Regions from separate parts of the Paenibacillus sp. FSL R7-0333 genome, predicted to be linked through region 2. Evidence: riboswitches for the same ligand, from Rfam matches in the RefSeq annotation. Region 2 holds a riboswitch; the other holds the start of a gene.
The links. A riboswitch is a leader RNA that binds a small molecule or an ion and turns the genes downstream of it on or off. The one in region 2 is predicted to bind thiamine pyrophosphate.
Positions count from the first base shown of each region.

Region 1 (8,064 bases), 4.5 Mb from region 2:
TAGATGAATTTATCCTTGATGTTAATCCAGAAATCCTCGGCATCCTTCACTCCGGCTTTGAAATCAGCCAGCAGCTTCTCAACAACATGCACACTTTGCGGCGGATGGCAGTTCTGTACGGTGCGGCCGATAACGGCCTTCGTCCGGGCGAAGATCCGTTCCTTGCCATGCGAGAAGTAGCGGACGACATCGTTCTCGTCGATAAAGGTCAGATCCACCGGCAGATGATTCATCAGCGTCTCGAGCTGGTGGAGCGACAGCAGCCCGGTCTCGAACCGGATGAAGCCCTGCGGGGACAGGCCTTCCCCTTCTTCCGCCGGAACATCAGCACCCTCAGGCTCCGCTGCACGCTCCGGTATCCATTCCTGATCGGGCGCAGTCAGGCAGAAGCCGATTTCATCGCTTTCGCGGGCGATCCGGACCCACTCATCCTCAGTCAGCTTATCCAGCGCCATCGGGAGCAGAATATTCTCTTCTTTGAAGATCATCTCATTGACTTCCTTAATGATCTCCTCCAGTGCGGCTGTAATCTGCCCGCTGTCCCCGTTATAGGCGCTAAGCGCCTTCTTGGCTTCCTTGATCATATTGCGGATTCCGTCATCCACTCCCCACATTACCTTCGTAGGACCGTATATGCCGTACTTCTCCAGGTAGGGGAAGAGCAGATTCTCCTTGCGGCTGTAGTGCTTGTCGAGATCCAGCAGCAGACTCAGGTCCTCCAGCAGCTTGAAAATAATCTCCTCGGTGGCGTTCTTCTTGAACTTATCTGCATGCAGCTCCAGCCGGAAGTTGACCAGACGCTCGATCTCGCGGTTCTCCAGCTTGAACGTATGCACGGGATGACCGGGCTGCTCCTCGGGCTTAGAAGAACGGTGAATCTGTTCAATCGAGCCTTTGAAAATTGCCGTATGCACAGAGCAGAGGCGCTGTACTTCCTCTACCGGAATGCCTTCCTCGGTCATCAGGGAGTGCTCCATGGCGGAGATTTCCTCCACCGTAACATCGCCTACCGCCTCTTCAAATCGCGCCTTAACCTCCTCCACGCTTTTGCCCGCATGCAGCTCCTTGATGATCTCTCTCAGCATAGCCTGGCGGCGTGTCTGTTCCGGAATATCGACCTCGCGGTTATTAATCAGTTCGCTCATCGCAATCTCTCCTTCTATTCTATAATCTCGAAACCATGCTGCTGAAAGGCCAGCCGAACGGTTTCCAGCTCTATTTTCTTTAACTTCATTCCTTTAGACAGGGTCATGAATCGTCCTGCGGTCTGCAGCATTCCAGGCTTTGCAATATCACGGAATCCCAGCTCCACCATGATCTCCACCACTTCCGGGTGCCTGGTTACCAGCTCAAAGACCGATTCATCCAGCTTCAACGCTTTGCTCATCCTTTTGCACACCTCACTAATGAGAATTCTTCTCAACACCAGCTTAGCATAGGGTACAGGGGTGAATTGTGATTGTAATCACTAACTACAAAAAGACTATCCCCGCCAGCCATTCAGCTTGGGGGGATAGCCTCAGAATTATACGTTTCCGCTGTATTCACGGCCTCTCGGCCATGAACAACATACCTACATATAGATTAGGTCATGCAGCTAAGTTACAGTGATTGGCTCCATCTATGGGAATTCCGGATATCATGCGAAATCCGCATGCTGCAGAATTTAGGGCCGCACATCGAGCAGAAATGCGCCTGCTTTGCCCCCTCCGCAGGCAGCGTCTCATCATGATACGCCTGCGCCCTTTCCGGGTCCAGGGAGAGATGAAACTGGTCGCGCCAGCGGAACTCGAACCGCGCCTTGGACAGCGCGTTGTCCCGGTCCTGCGCACCCGGATGTCCCTTGGCGAGGTCTGCGGCATGTGCAGCAATTTTGTAGGTAATGACGCCTTCGCGCACATCATTCTTGTCAGGCAGGCCTAAATGCTCCTTAGGTGTAACGTAACACAGCATTGCCGTTCCAAGCCCCCCGATTATCGCTGCCCCGATGGCCGACGTGATGTGATCATAGCCGGGTGCAATATCCGTAGTTAGCGGACCGAGGGTGTAAAAAGGGGCTTCGTGACAAATCTCAAGCTGCTTGTCCATATTCTCCTTGATCTTGTGCATTGGCACATGGCCCGGACCTTCTACCATAACCTGAACATCATGCTTCCAGGCAAGCGCCGTCAGCTCTCCCAGCGTCTCCAGCTCGGCGAACTGGGCTTCGTCATTGGCATCGGCGATAGAGCCGGGACGCAGGCCATCCCCCAGTGAGAAGGCCACATCATACGTCTTCATGATCTCACATATGTCTTCGAAGTGTGTGTACAGGAAGTTCTCCTGCTGATGGGCCAGGCACCAGGCAGCCATAATCGATCCGCCCCGGGATACGATGCCGGTCATTCTCCGGGCAGTGAGCGGAATATAGCGCCGCAGCACCCCGGCATGAATGGTGAAGTAATCCACCCCCTGCTCCGCCTGCTCAATCAGCGTGTCGCGATAGAGCTCCCAGGTTAAGTCCTCGGCTATACCGTTCACCTTCTCCAGCGCCTGGTATATGGGCACTGTCCCGACCGGCACAGGAGAATTGCGGATAATCCACTCCCGGGTGGTATGGATCTTAGAGCCGGTGGAGAGATCCATGATGGTATCAGCCCCCCAACGGGTCGCCCACCGCATCTTCTCCACCTCCTCTTCAATAGAAGAAGTGACCGCCGAATTTCCGATGTTGGCATTGATCTTCACCAGGAAGTTACGGCCGATAATCATCGGCTCACTCTCCGGGTGATTGATATTGGCCGGAATAATAGCACGGCCCGCAGCCACCTCATCCCTTACGAACTCCTTCCGGGTATTCTCTCGGATCGCAATATACTCCATTTCCGGTGTGATGATCCCTTGCCTTGCATAATGCAGCTGAGTCACATTGCCGCCTACATAGGCCCGCCGGGGATTCCTGCACAGTCCTGGATAAGCTTCTGCGGCAGCCCCTTCTCTGCGGATTCCGTTATCCTCCGGCCGGACGGCTCTTCCGGTGTACTCCTCCGAATCGCCACGCTCCGCGATCCAGCTTGAACGGTGCGGCGGCAGCCCCCTCCGAATGTCCATCTCCTCCGCGGCATCCGTGTACATACCGCTTGTGTCATAGACCCGCAGCGGAGCATTGTCCTCTTCCCCGGCAACGCCTTCGGTTCTGCTGAGGCTGATCTCCCGCATCGGAACCCGGATATCCGGGCGTGAGCCCTCCACATACACTTTACGGCTTGCGGGGAATCCGGAAAGATCCACCTCTTCGTTCTTCATCATTTCTGACATTCCAATCTCCTCCTCTTCACTCTGTGAGTCAATCAGATAAGATGTCACGCAGCAGACTGAGCCGAAGAATCTATAGATTCCTGCAAGTCAAAAAGCCGCTCCACCTGGAGCGGCTTTATTAAAGGAACAGTCAAATAAGACTGTATTCAAAAAAGGTCCGACTCCACTTTCCTACGCTGGTATGATCCAGATCAGGTTCAAGGGTCCGGAAATTCAATTTTCCCGTCTCAGCCTATTCAGGCTCCCCTAGTGGGTATCTTATCTAATTAAATACATTTTACCTGTATGGGTAATTCTTGTAAACCCGTTATTTATCCAGCGATTCGCTCCAGTCGTGCACCATCGTACCTTCCAGGAACTTCTCGGCATCCATAGCGGCCATACAGCCGGTTCCCGCTGCCGATATCGCTTGACGGTAACGTGTATCCTGTACATCGCCGCAGGCGAATACACCCGGGATGTTGGTCTCGGTGGTACCCGGGTTCACCACGATATAACCGTTGGCATCGGTGTTAATCTGGCCGCCTAAGAAGGCTGTGTTCGGTGTGTGTCCAATCGCTACGAACACACCGTCTGCTTCTACCAGCTCTGTCAGACCTGTCTCATTATTAAGCACCGTAAGGCCCTTCACTCCGGTCTCTCCTACCGTTACTTCAACCGGTGTGCGGTTCAAGGCCCAGGTTACCTTGCTGTTGTCACGCGCCCGGTCCTGCATGATCTTCGAGGCCCGCAGCTCGGGACGGCGGTGAACCAGCGTTACGCTGGACGCAAAGCGGGTCAGGAAGCTGGCTTCCTCCATAGCGGAGTCTCCGCCGCCGACGACGACAATCTTTTTATTACGGAAAAAGAAGCCGTCACAGGTCGCACAGGTGCTGACCCCGCGTCCCACATTCTCCTGCTCGCCCGGAATGCCCAGATATCTTGCAGAGGCCCCGGTTGAAATAATAACCGACTCCGCTTCCAGTACACCCATTCCGTCCACTGTTACCTTGAACGGACGCTGTGAGAAGTCCACCGACTCCACCCAGCCATTCTTGAATTCAGCGCCGAAGCGTTCCGCCTGCTTGCGCATATTGTCCATCAGGTCCGGACCCAGAATCCCTTCAGGGAAGCCTGGAAAGTTCTCCACTTCTGTCGTCGTTGTCAGTTGTCCCCCCGGCTGCAAACCTTCAATGACCAGCGGGCTCAGGTTCGCACGCGCCAGATAAATCGCGGCAGTCAGCCCGGCCGGGCCTGTTCCGATTACAATCGTTTTGTACATTACATTGGCCTCCTTACAAGTAGGTGTTCTTACAACAGCAATTGCTTCAAATACGGGTAGTGGACGGCGATAAGCCGCCGGTTCCGGGCAGCATCCCCTTGGGTCCGGGAGCAGCCGCAGGCTCCTGCTCTTCGCCGGGCGAGCCGCCGGCTTCATTCAGGTTCTCCCCGATCAGCCGCTGAAGGCTGAACAATACCGCCTCCTGCAGGCGGTCCTCCTGCAGCGGCTCCTGCTCCAGAACTCCGCGCAGTACCTCGGACATCTCCTCGTCCTCAATCCAGCGGAGAGCCTCGGTCACCTGAAGCTTCGTAGCGGAATCGCCGTAGCGCAGCGCCCAGAAGAACGAGGCGCGCAGCAGCGGATTATTCCGCACTTCTTCAGTGAATCTGCCCGTATTGCCCTTCCACTGCTTCAGCTGCTCCTGGAAGGGCAGCTGATAGTTATAGCTGACAGCAGGCATAGGCTGTCCTTCTGCCCGGGCCTGCTGGAGCTGGGACAGGAAGAACGCCGGGACAGCGGAAGCAGGGTCCAGCTTGGCTGCCTGTCTCCAGCAGCGCAGCGCCTCATCATGTTTTCCGCTATTGCTTGCCGCGGCCGCACAGTAATGATACAGCCCGGCATCTCCGGCGACCTCCTCATCCTTCAGCAGACGGCGGAAATGGCTGTAAGCGGCAGCGTGCCGGCCCAGGATACCCATGGTTGTAGCCATTTTGAATACATGCTCCTGATGGAACGGCACCGTTGCTTCAAGCATACCGAGCAGCGTTTCAAGCTGTTCCTTATCTCCTGCATACTGCAGGAAGATGGCCATATTGCACAGAGCATGCAGATTGCCGGGGTCTTGCTTCAGCACCTCATTCAGACATTCCTTCGCCTTGGCGAACCGGCCCATATAGAAATGAGCTAATGCCAGATTATTATGCGCAGCCAAAAAATCCGGGGTACCCGCAGTGATCTCCTCCAGCAGCTCTACAGCCTGAGGGAACTTACCCTCCTCCAGCAGACTACGCGCCCGGTCATGCTCTACGACTCCCTCACGGCTGCGGATACGCACCAGCGGAGCAGGCCGGTTCAGCTCATATTGCAGCAGCTCCATCAGTTCTTCGGATTCGGTCATGAACTCGCCGTTAGCATCCTCTTCCAAGTAAGTGACCAGCGAACGCTCCGCCTCTTCAAAGCTTTCCATATTGGCGAAGTTATTAGCCATGTAGAAATGGCATTCTGTCATAGCGGGGTCGATTTTCTCCAGAACATGGATAAGAATCTCGTTAGATGCGGTATAATTGCCCATCTCAGATAATATACCCGCCATATTGCAATGATTCACCGGATTATCCGGCTCATATTCAACAGCTTTGCGAAAATTTCTTAATGCCTTATCATATTGAAAGCGGTCCAGCGACCGAACGGCTCTTTCAAAGAAAAAATTGGCATCCAGAGTGACCGGAATGACATTACTGTGCTCCGCGGCATTCTCTGAAGTTCTCTCTATCATGGAAGCAAGGCACCTCCCTTGTTTCAGCTTCCCTAGCCTTACCTGTTCGTTTCCATTTATGGTCTCGGCTGTCTTCTTCACACAGTATACCACATGTGGCAACGAGATTCTCAAGTCTCAGAGAGAGAGCTAACGGGAGGGAAAAGCTCAAAAAAAGACGCGGGAGTTAAATCCCCGCGTCTCTGAACAGCTTATCTATGGAACCGCCCTCGATGATAATACGCGTGGCCTCAGCCAGCATGGGAGCTACCGAGAGCACTGCGAATCTGCTGGAATGCTCGTCCGGCAGGGCAATCGAATCGGTAATGACAATCTCGTCGATATTGGGATGATCCATCCGCTCAAGCGCATCCCCGGAGAACAGTCCGTGCGTAGCACAGACGATACTGTTCCGGGCGCCCCGCTCCTTCAGGCCCTCCACCACATTGACGATCGTGGTTCCGGTATCTATAAGATCCTCTATAATGATTGGCGTCCTGCCTTCCACATCACCAATGACATGCGTAATCACCGATTCATTATGCGCCGGACGCTTCTTAATCATGATGGCGAACGGCGAATCCAGCCGGCTGGCCAGCTTCTCCGCCATGGACGCTCGTCCCGCATCCGGGGAGACCACGACCAGATCGGTAAGCCCCTTCACCTTCAGATAACCGCTAATCAGATCAAGCGCCGTCAGATGATCGACCGGAATATTGAAGAATCCCTGTATGGCTGCGGCATGCAGATCAATCGTAATTACGCGCGTTGCACCGGCGGTGGTCAGCACATCGGCGACCATTTTGGCCGAGATCGGCTCACGTGGTGCGGACTTACGCTCCTGCCGGGCGTACCCGTAATAGGGAACGATAATGTTCACCGTTCTGGCCGATGCGCGCTTGGCGGCATCAATCATGACCAGCAGCTCTACAAAAAGCTCGTTAATCGGATGAGCCAGGGATTGCACCAAAAATACGTCGCAGTTCCGGATGCTCTCTTCATAATGCACATAAATCTCGCCGCTTTTGAAACGGGTCAGCTTAATCTGGCCAAGCGGCGCACCAAGGCGCTCCGCAATATCAGCGGCAAGCTTCGGATTCGACGAACCGGAAAAAATCCGTAATTGATGATGCATAGTACCCTCCTGGGATTATAAATTTATACGTTGAACGGAACAGATGTACGGCGGCGTCCTTCAAAGACGGCCAGTTCGCGGAAGCCGGTGCGCCAGAGCATGTCCCGGGCCTCTGTTAAGCCGTCTCCCAGCTTCATGGGATCATGCGCATCAGAGCCAACCGTGAGCGGAATGCCCAGCTCAAGCGCCTGAACAAGCACATGCTCTGCCGGGAACATCTCGGCGCACGGCTTGGTCAGCCCGGAAGCGTTCAGCTCCATCGAGATGCCGCTGCGGGCAATGACCTTCAGCGTATCCAGCTCAAGCTTCTTAGCCTCCGCCAGGTCCTCCGGCGTCCGGGGTCCGTAACCGAACCTTTTGATGACGTCCATATGTCCTATAATATCATATAATCCTGATAACGCCGACTTCTGTACAGCATCATAATAGCGGCGGTATACCGCCATTACATCCTGGCCTTCCCAGCCATGGGTCTGCCGGTGGTCGGTAATATCCCATTCTCCCAGGAAATGCACCGAGCCAATCAGATAATCCCACGGATAGGGTGCCAAAAGCTCGCGGATCTGCTCCTCATATCCCTCAATATAATCCGCCTCCAGCCCGACCCGCAGCTCAATCGTGCCCCGGTAGCGCTCCTTCAGCGTAAGGCATTCCTCCACATATCGCGGAAGCTCCGCAAGAGGCATAGCCATCTCGGGATAGTAGTGGTCCGGGTCGACATGGATCAGCGGCAGATGATCCGACAGCCCGAGCTGCTCAAGACCCAGAGCGATGCCCTGCTGCACATACTCCTCCAGCTTCCCGACGGCATGGCCGCAGCGTTCATGATGGGTATGATAATCGATATGCATGCAGAAAGTTCCTCCTAATCCCGCCGCGGGCGTTCATGGCGGGCGC
Region 1 is NZ_JBBOBZ010000001.1:7,560,976-7,569,039, reverse strand. Features, by position in the region: gene MKY86_RS32710 (DUF438 domain-containing protein) at 1-1,145, opposite strand, end outside; gene MKY86_RS32705 (DUF1858 domain-containing protein) at 1,160-1,387, opposite strand; gene thiC (phosphomethylpyrimidine synthase ThiC) at 1,603-3,297, opposite strand; TPP riboswitch at 3,449-3,555, opposite strand; gene trxB (thioredoxin-disulfide reductase) at 3,605-4,558, opposite strand; gene MKY86_RS32690 (tetratricopeptide repeat protein) at 4,605-6,053, opposite strand; gene MKY86_RS32685 (ribose-phosphate diphosphokinase) at 6,220-7,167, opposite strand; gene hisJ (histidinol-phosphatase HisJ) at 7,191-8,018, opposite strand; gene hisIE (bifunctional phosphoribosyl-AMP cyclohydrolase/phosphoribosyl-ATP diphosphatase HisIE) at 8,033-8,064, opposite strand, start outside.
Region 1: another riboswitch for thiamine pyrophosphate. It lies ahead of thiC (phosphomethylpyrimidine synthase ThiC); the one in region 2 lies ahead of MKY86_RS12640 (ABC transporter ATP-binding protein).

Region 2 (8,064 bases):
ATGCACCAGTGGGTTCGCTTGGCGTACTTTGGACAGATAAGACATATGAATTCCTCCTGTAGGTATAATTTAAAAATTAATAAAAGCATTCTTAACATCCACTTCGGCAGCCAGCAGACCGTTCTCGCTCAGCCACTGGTTCACCTTCTCCCATGATGCGCTGTCCTGATAGCCGAAGGGCTGGGAACCGGCATCCATCAGCGGCAGCAGGATCTCCAGACTGCGCTGTTCAATGGCTTCATCCAGCGGTGCGGTATCCTCCTGATGGGCGAGCAGCAGCTTCAGCGCTTCATCCGGGTGATCGGCTACATACTGCTGGCCTTTTCTGATGGCATCCACGAATTTCTGATAAAAGCCCTGTGAATCCTGCAGTCCCTGCTCACTGGCGACCAGCACCAGCTCATAATAATCCGGGACCCCGTAATCCACGGGATTGAAGGAGCGGACCAGATGGCCTTCCTGCTCCAGAATCAGCTGCTCATGGTTGATGAACCCGCCCATAATGCCATCCACCCGTCCGGTGGAGAGAGCAGGGATCAGCTCATAGCCGACATCCACCAGCTTGAGGGAGGAAGGGTCCCCGCCGTCGCTTTTGACCATCGTGTTCAGCATGGCTTCATACAACGGGACGGAGGAATATCCGGCCTGCTTGCCGGACAGCTCTCCGGGGCGGGTAATGCCGCTGTCTGCGGCTACCATGAGATGATTCAGCGGATGACGCACCAGCGCGGCAATCGACTTGACTGGAATCTGCTCACCCTGTGCCATCAGCACCTGGGGCTGATAACTGAGTGCCAGATCCACCTTCCCCGCAGCAACAAGCTTCAGCGCATCATTGGTATCGGCCGGCATCTGAATCTCAACCTCCAGACCTTCCTCAGCGAAATAGCCTTCAGCCTCTGCCGCATACAAAAAGGAGTGGACAGCATTGGGATACCAATCGAGCATAATCGTCAGCTTATGGGCCCCGCCTTTAGCCCCGGTCCCAGCCCCGGCCTCAGAGGTAGAGGGTGCAGCAGCCGGGGAGCCGGAGGCCGCCGGATTGTCCGTATTGGCGCAGCCTGCCAGGACAGGCAGCATACATAGCAGCAGAGCGGGCAGCAGCAGCTTGACTGGCTTTGATATTCCACTCAACAGATAACGGAAATAGCGGATAGTAGTCATGAATAACGTCCTCTTTTCTTCAGAATAATCTTCTCCAGCGCGGCGACTGCCAGAAACAGCAGGATACCGAGTAGAGATAATAAGACAACAGCGGCGAACATCTTGGCACTCTGCAGATTCCCGGCCATTCTGCGGCTGAAATAGCCCAGCCCCTGGCTGCCCCCTAGCCATTCCCCGATGGTTGCACCGATCACACAGTACACAGCCGACAGCTTCAGTCCGGAGAAAAAAGAGGGCAAAGCCAGCGGAACGCTCACCTTCCCGAGAATCTGCCAGCGGTTCGCGCCATAGGTCAGCAGCAGCTCCCGGTAGGCGTCCGTGTTCTTGGACAACCCGTCATAGGTGCCGATGACCACCGGGAAGAAAGCGGTTAGGAAGACAACGGCGACCTTACTCCATAGGGTGTAGCCGAACCACATGATGAACAGGGGAGAGAGCGCGATCAGCGGAACCGTCTGGCTGATAATCAGCAGCGGGTACAGCGCCTTGGCCAGCGGACGGAACAGGTGCATGGCGATTCCCAGCAGGCTGCCGCAGACCACGGATAGTGCGAAGCCTGTGAGCACTTCAAGCAGTGTGGCGGGCAGATGTACCCCGAACAATAGATGGCGGTCTTCCATCAATGCCATCCACACCGCAGACGGAGCCGGAAGGATGAAGGGAGGAACCAGGCCCAGCCGGGCTACAGTCTCCCAGACTGCAAGCGTCAGCAGGGCGAGCAGGGCAGCCGGACCGTAATGCTGGAGCAATCTTCTAGGAGCGGCGGTTCTCATATAGCTTCAGCTCCAATTCCTGGCGCAGGGCGGCGAACTGCGGTTCATAGTTCAGACTGTGATGACGCGGACGGGGGAGACCGGCTGGGAATTCCTGCATCCCGCTGCCGCCACTGCCCGTCATTAGATAGATTCTGTCACTGAGCAAGAGTGCCTCCTCCAGGTCATGGGTGATGAACAGCACCGTCTTGTCCAGCTCTGCCCATAACTCCAGCAACCAGCGCTGCAGCGAACGCTTGGTAATGGCATCAAGCGCCCCGAACGGCTCATCGAGCAGCAGCAGATCATTCCCCGCCGCCACGGTGCGGAGGACCGCCACGCGCTGGCGCATCCCGCCGGACAGCTCCTGGGGATAAGCCCCTTCGGTTCCCTCAAGGCCGAAGCGTTGCAGCAGGGTACGGATCTCGGCCACAGCGGCCGCTTTGGGACGGCTGCGCTTGAGTTCCCAAGGCAGCAGACAATTGTCCAGCACGGTGCGCCAAGGCAGGAGGAGATCCTGCTGCGGCATGTAGGCCACACTGCCCAGCCTCTTCGCTGCTGCCGCGGACTCGGCTCCGTTCAGCGTAATCCTGCCTTTGTCCGGCTCCAGCAGGCCGGCGATGATTTTGAACAAGGTGCTTTTGCCGCATCCGCTTCCGCCTACGACAGAAATGAATTCGCCGCGCTGCACATTCATGGATAGCCCTGAGAAGACTGGGGTCCGGGACGAACCCGTCCCGAAAGCATAGGATAGATTGCTAATGTTGATCATAAGACTATGTACGAAACCTCCCGGATTGATTGATATAGATATTGTGTTGAGCACAAAAAAGCCCCATTCATTCCCGGAGGCAATGAATGGGGCGGAAGGTACAGTCGGCTGCGGCCCTGTGACGGGAACCACTGATACATTCTGCTCCACTTCCCTCCGCTGGTATGATCCAGATCAGGTTCAAAGGGTCCGGAGCTTAAGCTCCGTCTCAGTCGGCCGACTCCCCTAGTGAATAATGTTGCTATTGAATTCGTAATTGCTACTTAATATACCACAAATTCTTCTCTTGTAAAGAGCAGATGCTCAGCGCTTCGCCAGACCGGTCACGAACAAGGTGACGATGCCCCGGGAGATGTCCAGCTTGGAGGAATGGTGCCGCTTCTGCTCATACAGGTACAGATCGGGGCTGAGAACAGAGATTAAGGCCGTGGCGGCAAAGGCAGGATCAATGTCAATAATCTCACCGCCCTCCGCAGCACGCTGCAGCAGCTCAGTCATCATCACCCCCAGCCGCTGAAAAAAAGGATGCTCAAACTGGGTCAGCTGCTTCTTGCCGGTGAACTCGGCTTTGATCATATTCAGCAGCTCAGCATACTGCTCAATGAAATCGGCAATCTGCTCAATGCTGCTCTGTAGCTGAGCGAGAGCCGGAGCTTCACCGGCACTTGCAGCCACCTGCTGCTCCAGCCCGGACAGGAATTGATCTGCGCTGCCCTTCAGCAGTGCAGAACAGATCTCACCCTTGTCCGTGAAGCGGCGGTACAGGGAGCCTTGCCCTATGCCTGCCCGCTTGGCAATGCTGTACATGCTGACTGCCTCAAGTCCGCTCTCGGTGAACAACTGGCGGGCAGCTTCAAGAATCCGCTGTACATAAGGATCGGCGGACTCGGGCGGAGCAGATTCTATGGCTTGCGGAGCTGAGCGCGGGAGCTGTGCAGCATCGGTGTCTGGCTTTTTCATGAGTACCCCTTTCAGAAAAGAATTGACACATCGGACAATTGTCCGTAGACTATGAATTGCACTTACGGACAGTTGTCCGTTCACTCATTATATAGAACAATCTGCCCGCAGGTCAATGTAGAACGCGGACAGCTCAGGAGGAGAAGAGACATGGATCAGACCTTGAAGCAGGAAGCCGATTTCCGGCTGTCCAGCATTCTGGTTCCGCTGCTGGCCATTATTGCCGGAGTATTTATGGTTGTGCTGGACAGTACGGCAATGAATGTAGCCTTGTCCAGGCTGGTGGTGGATTTCAAGACGGACCTGCATACGCTGCAGTGGGTAGTTACCGGATATATGCTGGCTCAGGCTTCAGTTATTCCACTTTCAGGCTGGCTGTCTGACCGGTTCGGGGCCAAGACGGTCTTCCTGACGGCGGTAATTGTGTTTACGATAGGCTCGATTCTGTGCGCTACACCAAGCAGCGCCGAATGGCTGATTGTTTTCCGGGTCATTCAGGGACTTGGCGGTGGCTGTGTGCTCCCTGTCGGGATGGCCTATGTGTACAGACTGGCTCCCAAAAGTAAGGTTGGCGTTGTCATGGGGATTATGGGTATTCCCGTCCTGTTCGCACCCGCTATTGGTCCGGTATTGTCGGGCTGGCTGGTTGAATACCATTCCTGGCGCTGGATCTTCCTCATTAATATTCCGATTGGCATTATTGCTGTGCTGATCGGACTGCGCAAGCTGCCGAATGCGGCGAAGAACAGCGTGCCCGGCATGGATAAGCTCGGTATGGTTCTTGGCCCGCTGGCTTTTGCTTCGCTCACTTACGGGGTCAGCCAGGGTGCGCAGAGCTGGACCTCTGAGAAGACGCTGATCGGGCTGCTGTTGGGCGCTGTGGCGCTGATCGCTTTTGTCATCGCCGAGCTGCGCTCCAAGACACCGCTGCTGGAGCTGCGGATTCTGAAATCCGTTGATTTTACGACAGGGATCATCGTGCAGTGGATTGCCCAGTTCGGCTTATATGGCGCGTTATTCCTGCTCCCGCAATTTCTGCAGCAGGCCCGCGGCTTCGGCGCATTTGATACCGGCCTGACGCTGCTGCCGCAAGCGATTGCTTCCGGGCTGATGATGCCGGTTGCCGGAATCCTGTTCGACCGGATCGGTGTGCGCTGGCTCGTGGTCTGCGGTCTCAGTCTGGTCTCCGGTGCGTTATTCCAGTACTCCCATGTGGATCTTACCACGCAGAGCGGCGACCTGATCCTTCCGCTAATCATGTGCGGGGCCGGAATGGGCATGATGATGATGCCGATGAACACGCATCTGCTCAACAAGGCGCCAAGTCATCTGGTGAACCGGGTAACCTCGCTGACGAATTCGATGCAGCAGGTGATTACCTCGCTGGCCGTCTCGACGCTGGTTACAATTCTGACGGCAAGAACAACGGCGCGCGGTACCGAGATGCAGGAGGCCGCTGCCGCTGCCGGAAAGAGTACCGCAGGCGCTTCGCAGGATGCGCTTCTGCTGGCCAAGCAGACCGTGTTGTCGCAGGGCTTCGCGGACACGTTCCACATTATGATGTTTGTCGCGCTTGGCGGTGCGGTCCTTGGACTGCTGCTGCGCCGGGGCCGCCATTCCGGAGCTGAGCGTTCCAAGGAAAAGGCGGCACCGGAAATCATGCACGTATAGTTGTGCCCTTATAGCAGCAGAGCTTGTAACATCCATATAGCAGCGATTCTCCTTTTGCCGGAGGGTCGCTTTTTTGTTGATTTCTCTTCAGAGAATCCTGATGCCGGAGCAGAATTTGGGGTAAGCTAAGCTATGGAAAATCAATACAATATAAATCCGATGTATATAATCGGAAAAAGTTATTGACGCAGGTAACACCCCGGTGTTACGATTCATTTTGCCGGTAATTACGGTGTGTAAAGAGAAGATACGAGAGGGGATTCATCGAATGAAAAAACTAAGTCTAACTATTATGCTGCTCCTGACCATGGTCACGGCTGCGGCTTGCGGAAGCAACAATACGGACAAGACAGCAACGGGCGGCAACACTCCGGCTGAACCTACGGCTGCGGCTACAGAGGGTGCAGCTTCCGGGGAGCAGAACAGCCTAGAAGCCGTCAAAGCCAGCGGCAAGCTGCGCATCGGAACCGAAGGAACCTACGCACCGTTCACCTTCCATGATGCGGACGGCAAGCTGACGGGCTTCGATGTCGAGATTGCTGAGGAAGTCACCAAGCGCCTGGGTGTGAAGCCGGAGTTCATTGAGACGCAGTGGGACGGGATTTTTGCAGGGATGGATGCGAAGCGCTTCGATGTGATTTTCAATGAAGTCTCTATCACCGATGAGCGCAAAGTGAAATATGATTTCTCTGATCCCTATATTGTCTCCAAGGCTGTGCTGATCGTGCCGGAGGATAATCAGGATATTAAGACATTCGCTGATCTCAAGGGTAAAAAAGCTGGCCAGTCGCTCACCAGCAACCTCGGCAAAATCGCCACAGACAACGGTGCCGAGATTGTATCTACCGAAGGCTTCAACCAGGCGATTGATCTGCTGCTCTCCGGACGGATTGACGCCACTGTCAATGACGGCTTGTCTTTCCTAGATCTGAAGAAGCAGAAGCCGGATGTCAAGATCAAGCAGGTGGATGAGATTGCCGAAGGCTCGCATAGTGCCGCAGTCTTCCTGAAAGGGAATGACGAGCTGGTGCAGGCTGTGAACGAAGCACTGACCGCTATGAAGAGCGACGGAACCTACCTTAAGATCTCCGAGAAGTACTTCGGCACTGACGTATCGAAATGATGGATGACCGCCAAATACAAATATTTCTCGATTCATTGCTGCCTCTGTTCAAAGCAGGGGTGGCTTTTACCCTTCCGTTAGCACTGGTATCATTCATCCTGGGCCTGCTGCTGGCTGTAATTACGGCACTTGCCCGGCTGTCCTCCTGGAGGCTTCCGAAGCTGATCGCCCGCTTCTACGTCTGGGTGATTCGGGGAACGCCGCTGCTGGTGCAGTTGTTTATTATTTTCTATGGACTGCCCGCCGCCGGGATTGTGCTTGATCCATTCATCGCCGCTGTCATCGGGTTCACGCTCAGTGTTGGGGCCTACTCCTCCGAGATTGTCCGGGCTGCCATCCTGTCTATCCACAAAGGCCAGTGGGAGGCCGCGTTCTCGGTGGGGATGAGCCGGAAGCAGGCTCTGCGCCGGGTGATATTGCCTCAAGCGGCCCGTGTGTCGGTTCCGCCGTTATCGAATTCTTTTATTAGCCTGGTTAAGGATACTTCGCTTGCGGCCAGTATTACTTATGTTGAGATTTTCCGAAAAGCCCAGCAGATTGTGGCGACAACCTATGAACCCCTGCTGCTGTATTGCGAAGCGGCGTTGTTCTATCTGCTGTTCTGTTCCGTGTTGTCGGCGCTGCAGAATTACTTGGAGAAGCGGCTGGACCGGTATTCGGCCAGTTAAGGTGAAGGAGGCATACGCATGATTGAAATACGCGATTTACATAAGTCCTTCGGGCCGCTTGTGGTGCTAAAAGGTGTGGATCTCGCCGTTGAACACGGCCAGGTCATGGTCATCATCGGACCTTCCGGCTCCGGCAAAACCACGCTGCTGCGCTGCTTCAACCTGCTGGAGATCCCTGACAAGGGCAGTCTTACGCTGAACAGGATTAAGCTGGATTTCACCCCGGGCGCCAAAATTCCACAGCGTACCGTACTGTCCCTGCGCCAGCAGACAGGAATGGTGTTCCAGTCCTATAATCTGTTCCCGCATATGACGGCGATCGGCAATGTCATGGAGGGACAGATCACGGTGCAAAAGCGTTCCAAGGAGGAAGCGCGCAGCAAGGCGCTGGCACTCTTGGACAAGGTGGGTCTGGCAGACAAGGCAGATGCGTATCCGCATCAGCTGTCCGGCGGCCAGCAGCAGCGTGTAGCGATAGCCCGCGCCATGGCGGTCTCGCCGGAGGTGCTGCTGTTCGATGAGCCGACCTCGGCGCTTGACCCTGAGCTGGTCGGCGAGGTGCTGAAGGTCATCAAGCAGCTGGCCCGGGAAGGCATGACCATGGTCATCGTCACCCATGAGATGAAATTCGCGGCCGATGTGGCCGACCGGATTATCCTGATGGATAACGGAGTCATTCTGGAGCAGGGAACCCCCCGGGAGGTACTGGAGCAGACGAAGAACCCGCGCGCACTTCAATTCCTGAACCGGCTCAGCGGGGAAGAGTGATTGCGGGACGGAGTATATTAAGGCAGACCGGGAGGGGAGTCCTGGTCTGTCTTTTTATTGTTTTGTAGGAAATTATAGTTACTGTTTTGCGGATAAAGTGTTACCAAATGTATGTGAAAACAGCATTGTGTTCGCAAACGGGCATATGGACAAAATGTATGTGAAAAACAGTATACATTGTGTTCG
Region 2 is NZ_JBBOBZ010000001.1:3,063,230-3,071,293, forward strand. Features, by position in the region: gene thiM (hydroxyethylthiazole kinase) at 1-51, opposite strand, end outside; gene MKY86_RS12630 (ABC transporter substrate-binding protein) at 70-1,164, opposite strand; gene MKY86_RS12635 (ABC transporter permease) at 1,161-1,937, opposite strand; gene MKY86_RS12640 (ABC transporter ATP-binding protein) at 1,918-2,688, opposite strand; TPP riboswitch at 2,823-2,925, opposite strand; gene MKY86_RS12645 (TetR/AcrR family transcriptional regulator) at 2,992-3,648, opposite strand; gene MKY86_RS12650 (DHA2 family efflux MFS transporter permease subunit) at 3,799-5,319, shown strand; gene MKY86_RS12655 (amino acid ABC transporter substrate-binding protein) at 5,588-6,442, shown strand; gene MKY86_RS12660 (amino acid ABC transporter permease) at 6,442-7,110, shown strand; gene MKY86_RS12665 (amino acid ABC transporter ATP-binding protein) at 7,129-7,878, shown strand.